DNA from 3 places in the Aurantivibrio plasticivorans genome. Region 3 is predicted to be linked to each of the others. Evidence: predicted binding sites of a transcription regulator. Region 3 holds the regulator's gene; each other region holds the start of a gene.
What was found. Region 3 encodes sigma-54, which starts transcription at its own class of promoters, with help from an activator protein. Its sites were predicted from a motif close to TGGCACANNNNTTGCNNT; they were not measured.
Positions count from the first base shown of each region.

Region 1: a site for sigma-54 is predicted at 4,250-4,267, ahead of ACZ5NB_RS14430 (molybdopterin oxidoreductase family protein). Genes of this name have one in related genera too.
Region 2: a site for sigma-54 is predicted at 2,088-2,105, ahead of flgA (flagellar basal body P-ring formation chaperone FlgA). Genes of this name have one in related genera too.

Region 1 is NZ_AP036020.1:3,228,251-3,235,157, reverse strand. Features, by position in the region: gene ACZ5NB_RS14450 (DHA2 family efflux MFS transporter permease subunit) at 1-1,034, shown strand, start outside; gene cysE (serine O-acetyltransferase) at 1,142-1,957, shown strand; gene htpX (protease HtpX) at 2,166-3,059, shown strand; gene ACZ5NB_RS14435 (hypothetical protein) at 3,193-4,077, shown strand; gene ACZ5NB_RS14430 (molybdopterin oxidoreductase family protein) at 4,408-6,597, shown strand; gene ACZ5NB_RS14425 (DmsC/YnfH family molybdoenzyme membrane anchor subunit) at 6,674-6,907, shown strand, end outside.
Region 2 is NZ_AP036020.1:2,545,506-2,552,412, reverse strand. Features, by position in the region: gene ACZ5NB_RS11510 (TIGR04282 family arsenosugar biosynthesis glycosyltransferase) at 1-26, shown strand, start outside; gene ACZ5NB_RS11505 (flagella synthesis protein FlgN) at 118-606, opposite strand; gene flgM (flagellar biosynthesis anti-sigma factor FlgM) at 727-1,041, opposite strand; gene flgA (flagellar basal body P-ring formation chaperone FlgA) at 1,187-1,969, opposite strand; gene ACZ5NB_RS11490 (chemotaxis protein CheV) at 2,170-3,129, shown strand; gene ACZ5NB_RS11485 (CheR family methyltransferase) at 3,167-4,018, shown strand; gene flgB (flagellar basal body rod protein FlgB) at 4,278-4,685, shown strand; gene flgC (flagellar basal body rod protein FlgC) at 4,688-5,119, shown strand; gene ACZ5NB_RS11470 (flagellar hook assembly protein FlgD) at 5,177-5,887, shown strand; gene ACZ5NB_RS11465 (flagellar hook-basal body complex protein) at 5,937-6,907, shown strand, end outside.
Region 3 is NZ_AP036020.1:2,764,493-2,771,399, forward strand. Features, by position in the region: gene lptA (lipopolysaccharide transport periplasmic protein LptA) at 1-518, shown strand, start outside; gene lptB (LPS export ABC transporter ATP-binding protein) at 522-1,247, shown strand; gene ACZ5NB_RS12430 (RNA polymerase factor sigma-54) at 1,557-3,113, shown strand; gene hpf (ribosome hibernation-promoting factor, HPF/YfiA family) at 3,302-3,592, shown strand; gene ACZ5NB_RS12440 (PTS sugar transporter subunit IIA) at 3,619-4,080, shown strand; gene rapZ (RNase adapter RapZ) at 4,169-5,047, shown strand; gene ACZ5NB_RS12450 (HPr family phosphocarrier protein) at 5,080-5,349, shown strand; gene mgtE (magnesium transporter) at 5,446-6,810, shown strand; gene yjgA (ribosome biogenesis factor YjgA) at 6,834-6,907, shown strand, end outside.

The DNA.
Region 1 (6,907 bases), 460 kb from region 3:
GGTTAACGGAATACTATTCTTGGCGATGGGTGTTTTATATTAATTTACCGATCGGCATATTTACCGTCATCGGCTTGATGAGTTTTTTACCTGAGACCGCAGTAGATAAACACCGGCGATTCGATTACTTAGGCTTTTTCTTATTAGCCATTAGCGTTGGTGCCATGCAGATGATGCTGGACCGAGGAGAATCCTTGGATTGGTTTAATAGTCTTGAGGTTGTCATTGAGGCGATCATTGCGGCTGTCTTTTTTTATCTTTTTGTTGTTCACATCTATACCAACGAGCGGCCATTTATCGATCCAAGTATCTTTAAAGACAGAAATTTCGTTGTCGGAATGTCATTTATGTTTTTGATCGGGATTATTTTGCTCGCTGTGCTGGCACTACTGCCGCCGTTAATGCAGGGGTTGCTGGGTTATCCTGTGTTAACAGTGGGGAATCTGCTAGCCCCTCGGGGTGCAGGTACGATGATCAGTATGTTAATTGCTGGGCGTTTAGTGACAAAGATGGATCCGCGGATCATGGTTTGTGCGGGTTTGTTGTTGGTGGCGCACTCGCTTTGGGAAATGACGCAATTTAGTGATCAGGTAAGTGGAAAATTTATTCTCGTATCCGGTTTTGTGCAGGGGATTGGGCTGGGGTTGATATTTGTGCCGCTCTCGACATTGACCTTTGCAACGCTCGGCGCACAATGGCGAATTGAAGCTACACCGTTGTATAACTTGGTGCGTAATTTAGGTAGCAGCGTGGGCGTGTCGATGGCTGTAACCTTGCTGGCGCAAAACACACAGGCTAATCACGGAGCCTTTGTAGAGTACCTCTCGACCAATAGAATTGGTTTGCAGCAGGCAATCGACCTTGGTCGAATAGACATCGAGAGTGTTCGTGGGTTATCTCTGATTAATCTTGAGGTGTATCGTCAATCACAGTTTCTTGCTTACCTTCAGGATTTTCGTTTAATGATGTGGATGACGCTGGCAGCGATCCCTTTGTTACTAGTGTTACGAGTCCCTGAGGAAGCTGTGCCTTAGTTTGTGTGGAGCGAAAACTTAGACAGATCCGGTGCCATTGATTGTCAGTTGCCTAACCCTTGTGGCACTCTATGCCTTTAGTTTCGCCGGCACCAAGGTAAAAAACGATGACTGAAACCACAACGACATTGTCAGCAGAAGAAGTTTGGCTCGCTATTCAGAGCGAGGCGGAGCAGGTCGTCGAGAAAGAGCCGGCTTTAGCGAGCTACTACTATGCTGCTATTCTTAAACATAACAACCTTGCTGAAGCGATTAGTTTTGAGCTGGCCAATAAGCTGAATACCTCAACCGTTCCGTCGATGTCGTTGCGTGAATTAATTACGCAAACCTTAGAAGAAAACCCGGCGGTTTACCAAGCTATGGTGCAAGACATTTGCGCTTATAAAGACCGCGATCCAGCCTGCGATAAGTATTGTTTGCCTTTATTGTACTTCAAGGGCTTTCATGCACTGCAAACACACCGTATCGCTCACCAACTTTGGTTGAGTGGGCGACAATTCCTTGCGCTTTACTTACAAAACAAAATGTCACAGCAGTTCGGTGTCGATATCCATCCGGGGGCGCGGATTGGTGGCGGGATTATGATTGATCATGCGACGGGTGTTGTGATTGGTGAGACCTGCGTATTAGGCAATGACATTTCAATTTTGCACTCGGTAACGCTGGGCGGTATTGGTTGCGAGGGTGGCGATAGGCACCCCAAAATTGGTGACGGCGTGCTGCTCAGTGTCGGCGCGAAAGTGCTAGGTAATATTCATATTGGCGAGGGGGTCAGGGTAGGCGCAGGCAGTGTCGTGTTGACCGATGTCCCGGCGCATACAACAGTTGCCGGAGTGCCTGCCCAATTTGTTGGTCAGGCGGCGGAAGATCAACCAGCCTTATCGATGCAGCATGTATGGCAAAAAATGCGTTGTGACGACTAGTATAATCCTCTCTCGTTTGCGGTTCTTTTTCGGCGCTTCATAATAGATTTTTCTTTCTATTGTCTTCGAACTTATTCTCATTTTTCTAGTCTTGAAATCCGTATGGTTTTGCCCCATATCATGGTAGGTAAATGGGTCCGCGCTTTTGTGTGCCAGGCCTATTGTTAGCATTTTGATGATGCGGTTCGTTTTTGATTTGGAGATGTCTGTGTTAAGAATCGGTTTGTTTTTGCTCACCAACTTCGCCGTTATTGTGGTGGCGAGTATTACACTGAATCTACTGGGAGTGGGAAGTTACTTAGACAGCACGGGAAGTGGGCTCAACCTCCAAGCGTTACTTATTTTTTGCGCCGTGTTTGGCTTTGCCGGCTCTTTTATTTCATTGTTCATGTCTAAGTGGCTAGCCAAACGCTCGACTCGAACGCGGGTTATTGATCAGCCGCGCTCGGCTAAAGAGCAGTGGTTGGTAAACACTGTGGCTGAATTGGCTGAACAGGCCGGTATCGGAATGCCTGAGGTGGGTACTTTCCCATCTCAGCAATCCAATGCGTTTGCTACAGGTTGGAATCGTAACAATGCGCTGGTCGCTGTGAGTGATGGGCTGCTATCGCGATTTGATCAAAGTGAAGTACGTGCGGTGCTGGCTCATGAGATTGGGCATGTGGCCAATGGTGATATGGTAACGCTCGCCTTAGTGCAGGGTGTGGTGAATACCTTCGTCATGTTTTTTGCTCGAATCATCGGTCATGTTGTCGATCGCGTTGTGCTCAAAAATGAGCGCGGGCATGGCATCGGTTATTATGTGGCTACTTTTGTTGCGGAAATTATATTGGCGTTCTTGGCGAATATGATTGTGGCGTGGTTCTCGCGTCGCCGCGAATTTAGAGCAGACTACGCGGGAGCTAGTCTTGCGGGCAAAGGCGCTATGATTGGCGCGCTGCAGAGGTTGCAAGCAGAAATGAACGCAAAGGTTCCTAACCAAATGCCAGAGACTCTCGTTGCGTTTGGTATATCTTCTGGTTTTTCTGACAAAATGGCCAGTGCATTTGCCACCCACCCGCCTCTGAATGTTCGCATTCAGCGGCTGCAAAACGAGCTTTAGTGTGCTTGGCTCATCTGCCGTCAGGGCAGTGAGCCGACACGTTTGTCAGCTTATTCAAAGGGCGAGTCGCGCAAAGCGATGCCATCGGTTAGGATGATTAAATAGAGTTATCCAGAGGCTGATAGCAGCAACAATGAGCGACGAAAAGTTTGATATTGTATTTCGCGGCGATATCGTCCTAGGCCATACCTTGCCAGAGGTTAAGCAGCGTTTGGCGCAGCTATTCAAGATTGAGTTAGCTAAAGTAGATGCGCTCTTTACCGGTAAGGCTGTTCCCCTCAAGCGCAACCTCGATAAAGTAAGCGCTGAAAAGTATAAAGCTGCCTTGGTCAAGGCCGGCGCGCAAGTGTCGGTAAAAGCATCTAATGCCAGCGCCGCCCCAGCACCCGCCAGACCGCGCCCCGCAGCGAAACCGGTTGGGAGCATGGCTTCCCCGTCAGAGCAAAAGCCTATCAAGGCGATGACAATGAAGGAGCGTTTGGAGCTTCAGGCAGCTCAAGACGCTGCAAAAGAAGCCGCCAAAAAGGCGCAACAAGAAGCTCGAGCTGAAGCCCTTGAAAACTCACAGCCGGAGGGCGCAGAGGGTTTATCGTTGGCCCCTGTTGGCAGCTTATTGGTGAAACCCAAAGCACCAGAACAGCCTCCTGTGTTAAAAATCGATGGGATGACCTTGCGTCCCGCGCAAGGTGATTTACTGGATGCTAGTGAGAAGCCCTCGCCGGTTGCAGCCCAGGTCGAAGTGGCTGGCTATGACCTTGCGGACGTTGGTGCAGACCTGCTCGCGCCGGGTGAGCGTGCGGAAGAGCCTGAGATTACTATTGATTTTAGCGACTTCGATCTCGCCGAAGTAGGTGCTGACTTACTCTTAGCGGCGGAGCGCCATGAGGTACCCCCGGTAGCCGTAGCAAACAGCGATTTTGAGTTGGCGCCGGTTGGTGCCGATTTGGGAGAAAAAAGAAAAACGGCTCCTCCACCCCCTCCAGATACGAGTAACTTATCGCTAGACCCTAACCCCTAGTAGGTTTGTGGCATCCTTTCCTTCGGCGTTGGCTGAATTGCACCCAATGCCATCCCATTTCTAACATCAGCGTATGTAACCTATTTATTGTAGGGCTGGCGCTTGCCATTTTATCTGTTGTTCACTTTGAGTCTTTTCGACCCCTACGCCTTTGGCTCTATAAGAAGCTGGATGGCATGATTCTTGTTATAAAACCGGTCATATTCATCAGAATTACCTGAAATCACGCATTTTTCTAGTAATGAGTATTTATTTGGTGCGAAAAGCCGAAAATTCAAAAATGAATTGCACCAGAATAAGACCTTAATTTGAGGCTGGAGAACCAAAATAATGCTTTTTGGCCGTAGTGATCGTAACAAAATTAAAATTCTTGATAAAAAAGTCGAAAAGTGGACGTACACCACCTGTGGATACTGCTCCACTGGTTGCAGCATCGAAGTTGGAACCAATAAAGAAGGTAAGGCTGTAGCGACGCGGGGCCGTGCTGATGCTCATGTCAATAAAGGGAAGTTGTGCATCAAGGGCATTTTTGAGCATGAACTCTTCGAAGCGTCGGGCCGTGGTACCACGCCGCTAATACGAGAGAAGACATGGGACGAGTTCCAGTCTACGGATTGGGATACTGCGCTTGATAAAACGGCGGATGAGATTCAGCGTATTCAATCCCAGTATGGGCGTGATGCGTTTGCCATCGTATCTACCGGGCAGATTATGACCGAGGAATTTTATACTCTCGGAAAACTAGCGCGTGGCTGCATTGGTACCAACAACTATGATGGCAATACCACGCTCTGTATGGCATCCGCTGTATCTGGCTATAAACGCTCCTTTGGGCTTGATGGTCCACCGGGTTGTTACGATGATTTTGAGCACACCCACTGCATGATTGCTTGGGGCTCAAACCTGCCTGAGCAACATCCCATTATCTACTGGCGATTAAAAGAAGCACTCGAAAAACGGAAGTTTCCACTTATCGTCGTTGACCCTCGGGTAACTATGTTTGCTCAATTTGCAGATATTCACTTACCGATTACACCGGGCACAGACGTTGTGCTTCAAAACGCATTAATGCATGTCATTTTGGCTGAAGGTTTACAAGACAAAGAATATATCGCTGCATGCACGCAGGGCATCGAAGAAATAGAGGCGTGTGTCAAAGACTACGACCCAGTTTCAGCCTCAAAAATTTGCGGCATCGACGAAGATACGATTCGTAATGTGGCACGGTTATATGCCAAGGCATCGGCTGCGATGAGCATTTGGACGATGGGTATAAATCAAAGCACCCATGGGTCTGATGGTGTGGTGGGTATAAACAATTTGAACCTCATTACGGGCAATATCGGTAAGCCTGGTGGTACTAGCTTATCGATAACTGGTCAGTGCAACGCTATGGGGACGAGGGAATGGTCTTCATGTTCGGGGTTACCGGGTTATCGAATGCTGGAAAATACTGAGCATAGAAAAGAGATTGCAGAGTTCTGGGGAATAGAAGAGGACTTCTTCCCAGAAAAACGCGGGCTCGCTCAAACAGATATTTTTCCGGCAATTGAATCGGGGCAAATTAAAGGCCTTTGGCTGGTAGCGACTAACCCAATGACCTCCATGCCGAACACGGCGCGCATTCGTAAAATAATGGAGAAGCTTGAGTTTTTAGTTGTGCAAGATGCCTACGCTGATGTTGAAAGCAATCAATATGCTCACGTGTATTTTCCGGCTGCAGTGTGGGCAGAAAAAACGGGTTGTTTTACCAATACTGAACGACGCGTTAATTTAATTCGCCCGGTGGTTGAACCCTTGGGTGAATCTAAACCGGACTTTTGGATCTTCACGCAAATGGCCAAGCGATTCCCCAATGGCCAGAAAATCCATTTCCCAGAGGACACGGAAGGTGCGTTTAATGAGATGCGCGAACTGTCTAAAGGTAAAGAGCGAACACTCGATATTTCAGGGATGAACTATGACCTGATTGAAGAAAATCGTGGCATTCAATGGCCTTATCGAGAAGGAAGCGAAGGTGGCGAAGGAGATAAGCGGCTCTATGTCGATGGCAAATTTCCTACTCAAAGTGGCAAGGCAAACTTGATTCCGTTGCCCTTTATCGATAACAACGAAAGACCATGTGAAGATTATCCTTTCTGGTTGAATAGTGGTCGAGTTGTAGAGCACTTCCATACTCGTACAAGAACGGGGAAGTTGGGGAACTGCAATAAATTCAGCCCGACTCCCTATATGGAAATGAACCCCGACGCAGCAGCGGAGCTAGGGGTTAAGCACCAATCGTATGTCCGTTTGGTATCGCGACGAGGTGATGCTGTAGTGATGGTACAACTGACCCAGCGAATACCGCGAAATATGGTGTTCATTCCGTTTCACTTTTTTGACTGTGTTAACCGCCTATCTTTGGGGTTGTTAGATCCTCATTCGCGCCAACCGGCATTTAAACAAGGTGCAGTGCGTATCGAGCATGTAGATCAAGCGACGGCTGCGCAATTAAACGTGCAGCGCCGAAACTTTTAGTAAGGCGTCGTAACTGTTACGCCGCGCGAGCGATATTACACCAGCAAATTGGTAAATGAATTTTTAAGGACCGAGTATGTTATCTGTTTTACGCAGCATCCGAGATCGTCTCGACCAGATGGGTGCCGAGCCGGATCCAGTGTACAGCGAGCCTGTTGGAACCTGGGAGCCTCGGCCCAATGAACAACCCTACGCGTTGTTAAAAACCGATGGGGTAAAGAATGAAAATGTCTACGGACAAAAAATTGATCTACTTGAATTAACGGAACATAAGATCCCAGCGCAAGAATCGCTGATGATCAACCAGAAT
Region 2 (6,907 bases), 220 kb from region 3:
TTCATCAGTGGGAAGATTACATCTAGCCTGTCGCGATAAGGCAACCTGGTTGCGATGGAGAGCGACTCCACATGCTAGGTGCCGACAGGCGACTTGTCTTGCGCCCTGTATAAATACTTACGCTTGAATAGACGTGCTAGAGTCGCATTGTCCTCGAGTGTCGCCTTTCGCGGTGTATAGCTCTGGCGCTTCCACCTGACCACGCAATAGGTTGAGTAACCGTCCCATGCTTGCGCGGCTGCGAGCTAGCATTTTTCCGTTGACTGCATTCGCATGCTGACAGTCAGCCAGGGTGGTTTTTAGCTTTTCCCAAGCATCGGCTATGTTATCCGCAGTTAAACTTTCAACCAGGTTTTTCCAAGCTGCTTCGGATGCGTCGAGTCCCATTTCCGTCAATAAAACATGACGTTCCATGCGAGTTTGATCTAACTGGCTAAGGCACTGATTTTTTTGCTCGACAACGTCCAGCAATGCACTTCGCTGTCGCGTAATCATTAATTCTCGCTCTTGCTGAAGTAGGGATATCAGTGCCGTACTAGACTTCAGGTCGCGCTCAATAAGTGCGGATATTTTTTTCAAATGTGCCATATCTGTTTGAATTTGCATAATCATCCTCCGTATGCCACAAAGCTAGGAAAGCTAAGAGCTGACATGTTCTAAATGCAATGTGAGGTACACCGAGGACGTTAGGCAGCCAAGCAGGGCTGACTAGTCGGGTGGAATAAACTAACCGAGGAAGTTGTCGTTTTGCAGCATTTTTTCTGCAATGCGTTCAACATTGATCTCGAAACTACCTTCAGCAATTGCACGTTTGATCGCGGCTACTCGGGCGGTATCGATATCGGGGGAAGCGTTAATTTGCGCTTCGAGGCGTTTTAATGCCATTGCTTCAGGGCTTAGCTGCACACTATCAGTTTCTGGCGAGACGCTTTTCTCTGACGAGGCTTTACTGTTCGCCGATGGATTGACGCCAGTCGCAGCCTTATTGCGAGCGCTCTGTGAGCCACCTGCGTTAAGCCGGTTGTTAGGATCAATTACCATGGTTTGTTACCTGTTTAATGAGAACAATAATGCCTCGGTCGGGAGGCGAAACAGCCAAAAACATTGGCCCTCAACTGGGTTATCGACCGAGTAAAACAAAGCTTTAGAAAAAAATACAATTTTTTTTCAAAGCGATGGTTATTCATTAATGACCAACTCCCGCAAGCGAGTCATTACCTTGAGAAGAGTTACCAAACCGTGATGCCCTAGTTCGGCCAGCTCGTACGCGGCCCGTTCCGACTATTTGACCGCTAACAATTTGCTTAGAGGATTGATTCTTTACCTGAATACGGTCTCCCATGCTGCCGGACTGCATGGCTATAGCCTCCGTCGCAACTGAAATACCGGATCCAGCCGCTTCGAGAATAATCAGATCTCCGCGTTTGATGGCTATTGGTTCCTCAATGTAACTGTATCGAATGGGTTTGCCCCGTTGGATATTGCGGCTGGCTTCTTTCCCGACGAGACTGTCACTATCGATTGCGAAGCCTGGTGTAAGGCGGCTTGTATCCACAGAGACTTTAGTTAAATGCCTAGGCTCGATAATCGTTCCGCGTACTAGGTTCTCGGCAGCCACCATAATGAACTCTTCAATAGCGACTGTTGCTTGCACATAGATAGTCCATGAAACGCTACCTTGGCAGCGAGCTTTGACCGATACCCGTCCTCCTCGTTGGCCCGAATCCCTTAACTCGAACGTCAACGGTCTGTCACATTGCAATAGTTTTAGGCGGTTATCCAAAGGTTTGACGTCAATATTGATCTCGCGACTACTCTGTTCTGGTTCATCTAGCGCAATACTATATTCGGCGTTCAAAAAGCTTAGCGCCTGGCTATTAATTCCCTCTAAGTTCTCGAAATTACCCCCGTTGGCACTCGCATGAGCTAACATCAAGGTTAATAGGTGATAAACATTTCGCAGTCTCATTTTCTAGCCTATGCTCAGTAATAGTGGCACCACAATCTTGTTAGAGTCGGGTCTGTAGTGTTGTTGCTAGCGTCAAAAATTCGTTGGAATTTGAAGCTACTTAGTACTATGACAGGGTTCTGCAAACACTGTGCCGAATAGCGTGGCCACCAAAGTCCGCTACAGTGCGTTTGAATTCAGGTTAATGTAAGGGGTTATCGATGGCAGGGGTTTTAGAGAGCGTTAATTCTCGTACCCAGCTGGTTGGTGAAAACCGGTTAGAGCTATTGTTGTTTCGGTTAGCAACAGACCAGATTTACGGCATCAACGTATTTAAGGTAAAAGAGGTACTGCAATGCCCCCACCTATACGAATTACCTAAACGTAATCCAGTGGTTCGTGGCGTCGCGCATATTCGGGGCGGCACGGTCTCTATTTTGGATATGAACCACGCGACTGGGCACGCGCCACTTGACGACATTGACAATAGCTTCGTCATCATTGCGGAATATAACCGCACCATTCAAGGCTTTTTAGTACGCTCGGTCGAACGTATCGTCAATCTCAATTGGGAAGATGTGCATCCACCACCCAAGGGTGCGGGTAATGCAAATTATCTGACCGCAGTTACGGAAGTAGAAGGTAAATTAGTTGAGATCATTGATGTAGAAAAAATTCTGGCTGAAATCTCTCCGTTGCCCGAAGACGTCAGCGAAGATTTCATGGTTGATGATGATCTTGCATCGCAATGTATGAATCGGCATATCTTGATTGTGGATGATTCAACCATTGCTCGGAAGCAAGTCCAACGGGTTGTCGAGTCTCTTGGTGTGACGACCACCACGTTAAAAGACGGCCGAGAAGCCTTCAATTACCTCAAGCAAATGATTGAGGATGGTAAAGACCCTAACAAGGAGTTAATACTCATCATTTCCGATATCGAAATGCCGGAGATGGATGGCTATACCTTTACGGCGGCTGTTCGGAATACCCCAGAACTGAAAGATTTGCATATTATCTTGCATACTTCACTCAGTGGCGTCTTTAACGAGGCTATGGTGTCGAAGGTCGGAGCGGATGATTTTATCGCTAAATTTTATCCTGATGACATTGCGTCTCGTGTCAACCAGCGAATTCAATATTTAGTCTCGCAGGGGCTTTTGGAAAGTGATGGTGAGTAATCTTTGCCTAATTGGGCAGAGTTTTTAGGACAGCTGCATGAGTGCTAATAGAAGCAGCGGCGCGGACTCAATCGCGCCCGAGGACTTTGAGACATTTGCTCATTACTTAGAAGAGGCTTGCGGGATAGCCTTGGCCCCTAACAAGCAGTACCTCGTCTCCACGCGGGTCCGTAAAATATTATCTGACCACCATATCGATTCCATAGGGGCTCTCGTTCGAAAGCTTACCGAAACTAGGCAATCTTCCCTGAAGCAAGATGTCATCGACGCGATGACAACAAACGAAACCTATTGGTTTAGAGATGCTTATCCTTTTGAATACCTAAAAGACTCCATCCTGCCAGAATTAATGTCGCAACCTGGCGGTGACATAAAGTTATGGAGTGCCGCCTGTTCATCTGGTCAGGAGCCGTACTCCCTGAGTATGGAGGTCGAAGAATTTAAACATCGAAACCCCGGGTTGGCTAAGCGGCAAGTCAGGATATTGGCAACGGATGTGTCTAGCGGCATGCTTAATTACGCACGTTCAGGGACTTACGATCGGTTATCAATGGCGCGAGGTATGACTAATGCGCGTACCGAGCGATTCTTCGAAGTGATGGATGAAAACAATTGGCGGCTTAAGGCGAATATCCGCTCAAGGGTTGAATTTAAGTCACTTAATTTACTCGAAAGCTATTCTTACCTGGGTAAGTTTGACGTTATATTCTGTCGCAATGTTCTGATTTACTTTACAAACGAATTAAAGCGCGAAATTATTACTAAAATGCACGGCGCTTTAAAGCCCAACGGCATATTGTGTCTAGGTTCCTCTGAAGGGCTTTCTGGAGTGGCAAACCTCTTCGAAATGATTCAGTGCAAACCAGGAATCATGTATCGCGCTAAATAGTGTCATTGCCTCCCTCGGCTAAACCGCACTATCTTTTGATTCTCCCGTCATTTTATCGACACGTGTCATCGGCTAATCAAAACAGCTGTTACCGCATGCGGCAAAGCTCAATACAGTAAGCGGCAAAGCCTTGCCACACTCTCATTCATTTCATCTGATAATGACCTGAATCGCGCTTGTTTTGGGGTTTTCCGGCCTTTGGCATAGCCATTGCTATAAAGATCATGATTATTTATTTCGAGTAGGTTTGGAAAGCATTATGGCTATCTCGTTCGAATCGGCCTTGGGTATTCACGAAAAAGCGTTTGGTGTTCGCGCTAAGCGAGCAGAGTTGATAGCTAGCAACTTGGCGAATAGTGATACGCCTAATTTTAAGGCACGCGATATTGATTTTCGCGCAGCACTACAAGATCAGGTAAATAATAGTGGTCAAGGGAATTTAAAGATGCGCAGTACGCGTGAGGGCCATATCACTGAGTCTTCCACTGAACACTTTGATCAACCACTCCTATACCGAGTGCCAATGCAGCCGTCGATTGATGGAAACACGGTAGATGAACATGTTGAGCACGCGCAATTTATGGAAAATGCGCTGGCTTATCAATCAACATTCACCTTTTTAAATAGTAAGTTTAAAGGCCTAACTAGCGCCATTCGAGGAGAATAACTATGTCGATTAGTGCAGTGTTTGATATCGCGGGGTCTGCGATGACAGCGCAAAGTCTACGACTCAATACCACCGCGAGTAACATGGCTAATGCGCAATCGGCAGCGAGTAGTGTTGATGAAGTCTATCGGGCTCGTCATCCTGTATTCGCTGCAGTACAACAGCAAGCGATGGAAAATGCATTAGGCAGCGAGACAAGTGAAAGTGCGGGGGTCAGTGTGTTAGGTATTGTTGAAAGTGACGCACCGCTGGAAAAACGATTTGAACCAGGCCATCCAATGGCCGATGACGAAGGCTATGTGCTCTATCCAAACGTGAATGTAGTAGAAGAAATGACAAACATGATTTCTGCCTCTCGCGGTTTTCAAATGAATGTAGAAGTTATGAACTCAGCAAAACAAATGTTGCAACGCGTGCTGACCCTTGGTCAGTAATATTCGACAAAGTATCAAAACTTACGAAAAAGTAGCAAACGACAGTAGGTACATCGTATGAGCAGTGTAGATGGCATTAGCGGTACTCTCGATCATTTAGGTATCTCCTCAAAAACCAAAGATGATCCAAAGAGTAATGAGCTTGGTCAAACAGCATTTCTAGAATTGATGATTACTCAATTGAATAATCAGGACCCACTCAATCCTCAAGAAAACAGCGAATTTATTGCACAGCTTGCGCAATTTAGTTCGGTCGAAGGTATCGAACGACTTAATTCAAACTTTGAAACTTTTGCAGGATCCTTCAGCTCGAATCGTGCTCTAGAGGCTTCGTCACTTGTGGGTCGGCAAGTGAGTGTACCTGGTAACGAAACTTATTTATTAGATGGACAGCTAGTTTCTGCAACGGCCACTATTCCGGCGACGACCACTGACCTCAATGTCAATATATACAGCGAATCCGGCGAATTAATACAGAGCTTCCCGTTGGGTGCTCAGGAGTCAGGTGACGTGGCTATACGCTGGGACGGACTGTATTTAGAGAAAAATGGCGAAATTGTAGATCATAACGGTGGTCGCAGTGAGCCAGTTGGCCCAGGTGTTTATCGTGTTGAGGTGCTTGCGTCGCAAGATGGCAAGATGGAAGAGATGGATACCGCAGTGAGTGCCAATGTAAACAGTGTGACAGTCGACCCGAGTGGTGCCATCACGCTAAACCTCGCTGGCATCGGTGCTGTTAGCTTAAGCGATGTTAGACAGTTTAATTAATGTATTGTGTAAAAACGAAATAGCCGTATAAGAGAAGTAGGAGAGGACTATGCCATTTAATACTGCACTCAGTGGCATTCGCGCAGCGAATAGTGATTTAAGGATTACAGGTAACAATATTGCTAACGCGAGCACAGTGGGGTTTAAGTCCTCTCGTGCTGAGTTTGGTGATGTATACGCAACAACCTTGCTTGGTGGTGGCGCAAATAGCATCGGTAGTGGTGTTCAGCTCCAGGCTGTCTCGCAACAATTTGGTCAGGGAAATTTAAACTTCACGGAAAATGAACTGGATTTATCTATTAGTGGTGGAGGATTTTTCATTGTTAGCCAAGCGGGCGACCGACTATTTACGCGAGCAGGAACACTAGGTTTGGACTCGCAAGGTTATATTGTCACCAATACTAGCGCGCGATTACAGGGTTTTGCAGCCGACTCCGCCGGTAATATTGGCGGTGTATTAGGGGACCTCCAGATCTTAGCGAATACCCAGCCACCCGCGCAAACAACGTTAGTAAATTCGCAAGTTAACTTAGATTCAAACGAAGCTGTTTTACAAAGTACCGGTTCAACATTTTCTACGGATGGGAGTGTGATCGGCGTTGCTCAGACCGGGCAAAGTTTTGCAACAACCACGACCCTGGATGTGGGTGCCGTTGCGACACCTATAGATTTTACGGCTAACCCCACAACCTTTGATTTGCAATTAACGGGGTCCACTCCCGCCACGGGTAATGGCACGGTTTCTCTCAACCTCAACGGAACAACCGCTAATAGCTTACAAGATATTGCCAACCTCATTAACAACGCTATTTTCAGTTCACCAAGTCCCATTAATGTTCAAGCCATTGCCAATGGCGGCAGTTTAGAACTACAAGATCTAAATTCCGGTGTGAGTTCTAATATTAACTTGAGCAATATTACTGGTGTAAACGCATTGACCACCGCCTTAGGCGCAGCGCCAGCTTCAACTGCGGGTGTAGCCGCAGCTGACAATGGGTACGGTATTCAAACCTTAGAAAT
Region 3 (6,907 bases):
AAACATTTATGGCACTGAGCCTTTGGCTCATCGCCCAGCCAGTGCTGGCGCTACCAACAGATAAAGACCAAGAGATTGATATCGAAATGCAAGGCCGTATGCGCATTGATACTGCGAATGAGGTCGCCACTTATTCTAAGAACGTCGTCGTCACTCAGGGCTCACTGAAAATCATGTCAGACGAATTGACCGCGCACGGCAACATCAATAACCCCAACAAAATTATTGCCATTGGCGAACCTGCCACACTGCAACAGCAGCCATCAAGCGATCAAGGCGTAATAACGGTTAAGGGTAACCACATTGAGTACCGAGTGGGCAGCGAGCAAGTTTTAATTTCAGGTAACGCTGTATTTGAGCAAAGCGGTACAACCATCACCGCAGCCAAGCTGTTCTACGATGTCAGTAGCTCCCTGGTAGAAGCAGAAGCCGGCGACGACACTATCAAACTGGTTAGCCCTCCGCGCAACCGTGGCGCGAGTGACGAACAACCGCCATCTAACAATAAAGCGGAGTAGCCAATGTCCACTCTTCGTGCCGAAAACCTTGCTAAGCGCTATAAAGGGAGAGATGTGGTTTCAGATGTTTCGGTGTCTGTATCTGCTCGAGAGGTAGTCGGCTTACTCGGCCCAAACGGTGCAGGGAAAACAACCTGTTTTTATATGATCGCAGGCCTGATTAAACCTTTGCGTGGCGAGATCTTCATCGACGACCTCAATATTACTCAATTTGCTATGCATGATCGCGCTAAAGCGGGCATAGGCTATTTACCTCAAGAGGCTTCGGTTTTTCGCAAGTTATCGGTCGCTGACAATATTCTCAGTATTCTCGAGACGCGCCCCCAACTCAATCGTAAACAGCGCCTCCACAAAATGGAGGAATTGTTAGTCGAGTTCAATATCACCCACTTACGCGACAGCCTAGGCATGGCGTTATCAGGCGGCGAACGCCGTCGAGTGGAAATTGCGCGAGCGTTAGCCACTGATCCTGCCTTTATTTTGTTGGACGAACCCTTCGCGGGCGTTGACCCAATATCCGTTAACGACATCAAAGGCATCATCACTCACCTAAAAGAACGCGGTATCGGCGTGCTCATTACCGATCACAATGTAAGAGAAACGCTCGATATTTGCGAGCGCGCTTTCATTGTTAGTGAAGGTCATATCATCGAGTCGGGTAGCCCCGAACAAGTTCTGAACAACCAGAAAGTTCGCAAAGTTTATCTGGGCGAACATTTTCGTCTATAGGCCTATCGACACGCCTCAAGTCAACGTCTAATTCGCTATTAACCGCGTTTTTTACAAACCAATTTTCATTAAATAAGCGATTTTTTGACCACAGGCATAAACATTGCTTGTCAAGATTGCCGCGTCGCGGTAGCCTGTCTACACTTAGTCAGGGGTTCCAAATTGGCACATCCTTTCTAGACAATTTAGCTGATGTAAATTAAGGGAAAGCCAAGTCTCACGGTTGAGCAACAAGATCTTGTCAACGCTCGCACTATCAAACCGAAGTTGTGCTTGGCAAGTTAAAGTGCAACGCAGTCGCCGTCATCTATGAAACAATCGCTTCAACTTAAGCTGGGCCAACAGCTCACAATGACACCGCAATTGCAGCAAGCAATTAAGCTTCTGCAACTGTCCACCTTGGATTTACAGCAAGAGATCCAAGATGCGCTAGATTCCAATCCAATGTTGGAGATATCTGAAGATGATTCAGGTTCGGATGGAGGCAGCGGTGATACTGATTCAAATTCGGAGAATACCAGCGAAGCAACCAGTACATCCGATGGCGACTCCGCCAATGACCCTCAAGACCTTTATAACAACGATAATTTCGAGAATAGCGCACCCAATTCAAGTGATGACTCGCAAGATTACCCTGAGTCAGACTGGAATAATGAAATCCCCAATGAACTTCCAGTCGATACCAGTTGGGACGATATCTACCAACCGTCAACAGGCCCTGTCGCTAGTGGCCCTGAAGACGAAGACTACGATTACGACTCCCGGCGTACTGTCACAGAGTCTCTATACGATCACCTAATGTGGCAGCTTAATTTGACGCCAATGTCTGATCGAGACCGCGTCATCGCCATGTCAATTCTTGATGCTGTTGAGCCGTCTGGTTTCCTTTCTCAAACCACCAATGAGATATTTCACGGTATCGAAGATAGCCTGGAAGAACTCGAAGAAGATGAAGTCAATGCCGTTTTACATCGACTGCAACAATTTGACCCACCCGGTGTTTGTGCTCACGACCTCCAAGAGTCCCTACTCATCCAGCTGAAACAGTTCGCTGAAGATACACCTTATTTAAAAGACGCCTTCGTCGTCGTCAAAGACCACCTAGCATTGCTCGGTAGTCGAGATTACAAACAATTAATGCGTAAAACAAAGCTCAAAGAAGCGGAACTACGCGATACGATTTTATTAATTCAAAGCTTAAACCCTCGCCCAGGTGAACAAATTAACGCTGGGGAAACCGAATATGTCGTACCGGATGTATTCGTCAGTAAAGAGGACGACCGGTGGGCAGTGAAGCTAAATCCTGATATCGCACCTAAGCTGCGTATCAACCCAGCCTATTCTGCATTGATTAAGCGAGCCGACAATAGTAGTGACAACACCTTCTTGAGAGATAATTTGCAGGAAGCGCGATGGTTTCTAAAAAGTTTGCATAGCCGTAACGAAACCTTGTTAAAAGTTGCCACCTGTATCGTAGAAAAGCAACGCGGTTTCTTAGACTATGGTCCAGAGGCGATGAAGCCACTAGTTCTTCACGACGTTGCTGAGGCGGTGGGGATGCATGAATCCACTATTTCCCGTGTGACAACGCAAAAGTATATGCACACGCCACAGGGGATATTTGAGCTAAAATATTTTTTCTCTAGTCATGTCAGTACCGACAGCGGCGGAGAATGCTCATCTACCGCTATCCGCGCTATAATTAAGAAACTGGTTGTTGCGGAAAATCCGAAAAAACCACTCAGTGATAGTAAAATTGCCGAACTATTGGCCGAGCAAGGTATTCAAGTAGCAAGACGCACTATAGCCAAGTATCGGGAGTCTCTAAACATTCCCGCTTCTAACGAACGCAAACGGCTTGTGTGAAAAGTATCCAGCGATTAACTCGACACATTTGTCGCGACCTTACTTCCGCTACAGTCATAGCGCCTACTTAGGCAAAGAGGCTTATATCCAACAGGAGTCAACGCCCCAAGTATGTAATGTGACCCGCAAAACAATCAATTATTGTCATATAACGGACAGAGTTCCCCTACACAATTAGGAGCTGCACTATGCAATTAAACATCAGTGGCCATCACCTCGATCTCACCGACTCCATTAAAGATTATGTCGCCAACAAACTCGACAAACTCAACCGACACAGCGACCAGATTACGTCGGTTAACGTTATCTTGTCAGTCGACAAGCTGGAGCAAAAAGCAGAAGCCACTGTACACGTTAGCGGTAAAGATTTTTTTGCGGATTCTAGCAATGAAGATTTATACGCTGCGATCGATCTTCTGTCAGACAAGCTTGACCGACAGCTCATTAAGCACAAAGAAAAGCAACGTAGCCATCGCTAGTCGTCTCGCGAGCAGTTAACCAACCTATGGACATTAGCAAGATACTCTCCCCCTCTCGCACTTGTTGCCACATTGCTGGTGGCAGCAAGAAGCGGGTTTTGGAAGAAACAGCAAAAAAAATCGCAGAAGACTACCCGGCACTCTCGTCGGATGAATTATTCAGAGAACTAGTGAATCGAGAGAGACTAGGCTCTACTGGTATTGGGCAAGGTATTGCAATACCGCATTGTCGGGTCAAAAACTTAGCCAATGCCGTGGGCGTCTTATTCACTCTCGATACGGCGATTGAATTTGAAGCAATTGATGATTCCCCAGTAGATATCGTGTTTGCGTTGCTGGTGCCCGACGAAGCGGAGAATCAGCACCTGCAAACCCTGTCTCTACTAGCGCAAGCGTTTAGTAATCCGTCTAATCTTAATATCATCAGGCGGGCCAATAGCGATGAATCTTTATTCAAATGTGCCACCGAAGTATTTAACGATATCTAACGAAATAAATAATCGGTATCGATAACCGGGCCAGCGCCTTTTGAGCAAACTCTAAGGCTCAACCTAATGGAGCTAAAAGGTTTCAATTATGCGTTTGATTGTCATTAGCGGCCATTCCGGCTCAGGCAAGAGTACCGCGCTACACCTTCTCGAAGATGCTGGTTTCACGTGCGTGGACAACCTACCAGCTTCCTTGCTACCGCAATTAGTTGACCATATAAAGACGCTTAACCCCGATGGTGATGGTCACCAAAAATTTGCTATCAGCATTGATGCCAGAAACACCTGGCAAGACTTAAAACAGTTTCCACAAACTCTCACAGCGATCGAAGCACTAGGGGTTAAATGTGAGATAGTTTTTCTCGATGCAAAAAACAACATTCTCATTCAACGTTACAGTGAAACACGTAGAAAACACCCCCTGAGTGATGAAAATACAGACCTCAAACAAGCCATTCACGCCGAGCGCTCCTTACTCGAACCCATCGCAGATCTGTCAGATCTAGTTATCGACACAACTAGCCTAAATTTGCATGAGCTCCGTGATCTCATTAAAACCCGTGTACTTGGCGCAGATGCTTCAGAAATGTCTATTTTGTTTGAGTCTTTCGGCTTCAAACACGGAATACCGGCTGACGCTGAAATTGTCTACGACGTGCGCTGCCTACCAAACCCGTATTGGAAGCCGCACTTGCGGAACTTTAATGGCCTTGAAGAACCTATCGAAACATTTTTGTCGGGACATGACGACGTGCAAGATATGCTTGCTGATATCACCGCTTATTTAGAGCGGTGGTTACCCAAACACCAAGCAAATAATCGTAGCTACATTACGATTGCCATTGGCTGTACTGGCGGCCAACATCGCTCTGTCTACCTGTCGAACCAATTGTTTACACACTTCAGTAAAGCATACAAAAATGTATTGGTGAGACACCGTGAATTAAATATGACCGATCACAATTAAGCGATCTAAGCGACCTTGGAATTAACACTTTTATGGTTGAACAACAAATTACAATAATAAATAAACTCGGCCTACATGCTCGGGCAGCAGCAAAGCTGGCTAAAACCTGCGGTCGGTTTGGCAGTAAGATTACCATCGGCAGTCAACAAACTCGTGTAGACGGCAAAAGTGTCATGTCTCTTATGCTTCTCGCCGCAAGTAAAGGTACTGAGCTTGTGATTACCAGCGAAGGCAAAGACGAGCAGCAGGCCATGGAAGCAATTGTAGCGCTGATTAATAACCGATTTGATGAAGAAGAATAAGGCTTACATGTTTACGCGAAGCCCTGAGCGAAAAGCAAATTAACGCACTATCAGTTACACTTACCGGGACAAAGCCCTCTAGCGATTTTCACTTATATGCAGCCATCTACAGACCAGTTAAAAGCGCAAACACAAGCCCATCTAGCTCGGATTACCGACGCGCTAGAGAGCGGCGCGTTTCAGCCTGTGCGACGTATGCTAAATGGCCTCCGCCCGGTAGAAATCGCTCACTTACTGGAATCTTCACCCCCTCGATCTCGGCTAGCGCTGTGGCGATTAATTGACAAAGACCTTGAGGGTGAAGTTCTTCAAGAACTATCCGAAGAAAACCAGCTTTACTTCCTCAACCAAATGAACACCGAGGAAGTCGCCGCTGTCACAGAAGACCTCGACGACGACGACGTAGCCGATATTCTGCAACAACTGCCGGACCAAATTATCCAGCAAGTGTTAGCGGCGATGAGCGAACAAAACCGTGAACGAGTAGAGTCGCTGCTGTCATATGCTGGCGATACGGCCGGCGGGTTAATGAGCTCAGACATCATTACTGTCCGGCCCAACCTAACCCTCGACATTGTGCTGCGCTACTTGCGTCGTCACGAAGAACTTCCACAATCGACCGACAACGTTATTGTTGTCAATCGTGATGGTAAATATCTAGGGCTGCTAACTCTTCGTAAGTTATTGACCACCGACCCAAACATGACGGTGCGCGAAGTGATGGAAACGGACGTCGAAGCAATCCCTGCTGACATGCCTGATATTGAAGTCGCTCGCTTGTTTGAACAACACGATTGGGTTTCAACGCCAGTGATCGATGAAGAAGGTAAGGTACTAGGACGCATTACCATTGATGACGCGGTAGACGTTATCCGCGAAGACGCTGATCACTCACTTATGAGCATGGCCGGTCTTGATGCAGAAGGTGCAACATTTGCCTCCGTCATGAAGACTGCACCAAGGCGTGCTGTATGGTTGGGTATCAATCTTGTCACTGCGATCATTGCCTCTTTAGTCATCGACAACTTTAAAGAGACCATTGATAAAATCGTGGCTCTCGCGGTTCTCATGCCTATCGTTGCCAGTATGGGAGGTGTTGCCGGGAACCAAACGCTCACTGTAATGATTCGCGGCATGGCCTTAGGGCACATTGGTCGCAACAACATAAATTGGCTTTTATCCCGGGAGTTTTTAGTGTCTGCAATGAACGGGGTATTATGGGCCGTCATCATGGGGCTAGTGGTTTCGTTTTGGATGAAGGATTTTGATATAGCCTTAATCATTGGAGCCGCAATGATTATAAGCCTCATTGCCGCCGCACTTGCTGGCACCTTGCTACCCATCTTCTTAAAACGCATGGAGATAGATCCAGCATTAGCCGGTGGCGTCCTTTTAACAACAGTCACGGACGTTGTTGGTTTTCTCTCGTTTCTCGGTTTAGCGACTATGTTTTACGCTTAATCGTCAATAGTAATTATCGAATCATGAAAGAATTTCACCACACAAATACTAAAGACCCATCCGACACGCCAGACTCACCCGCTGAGCCCGCTATCAA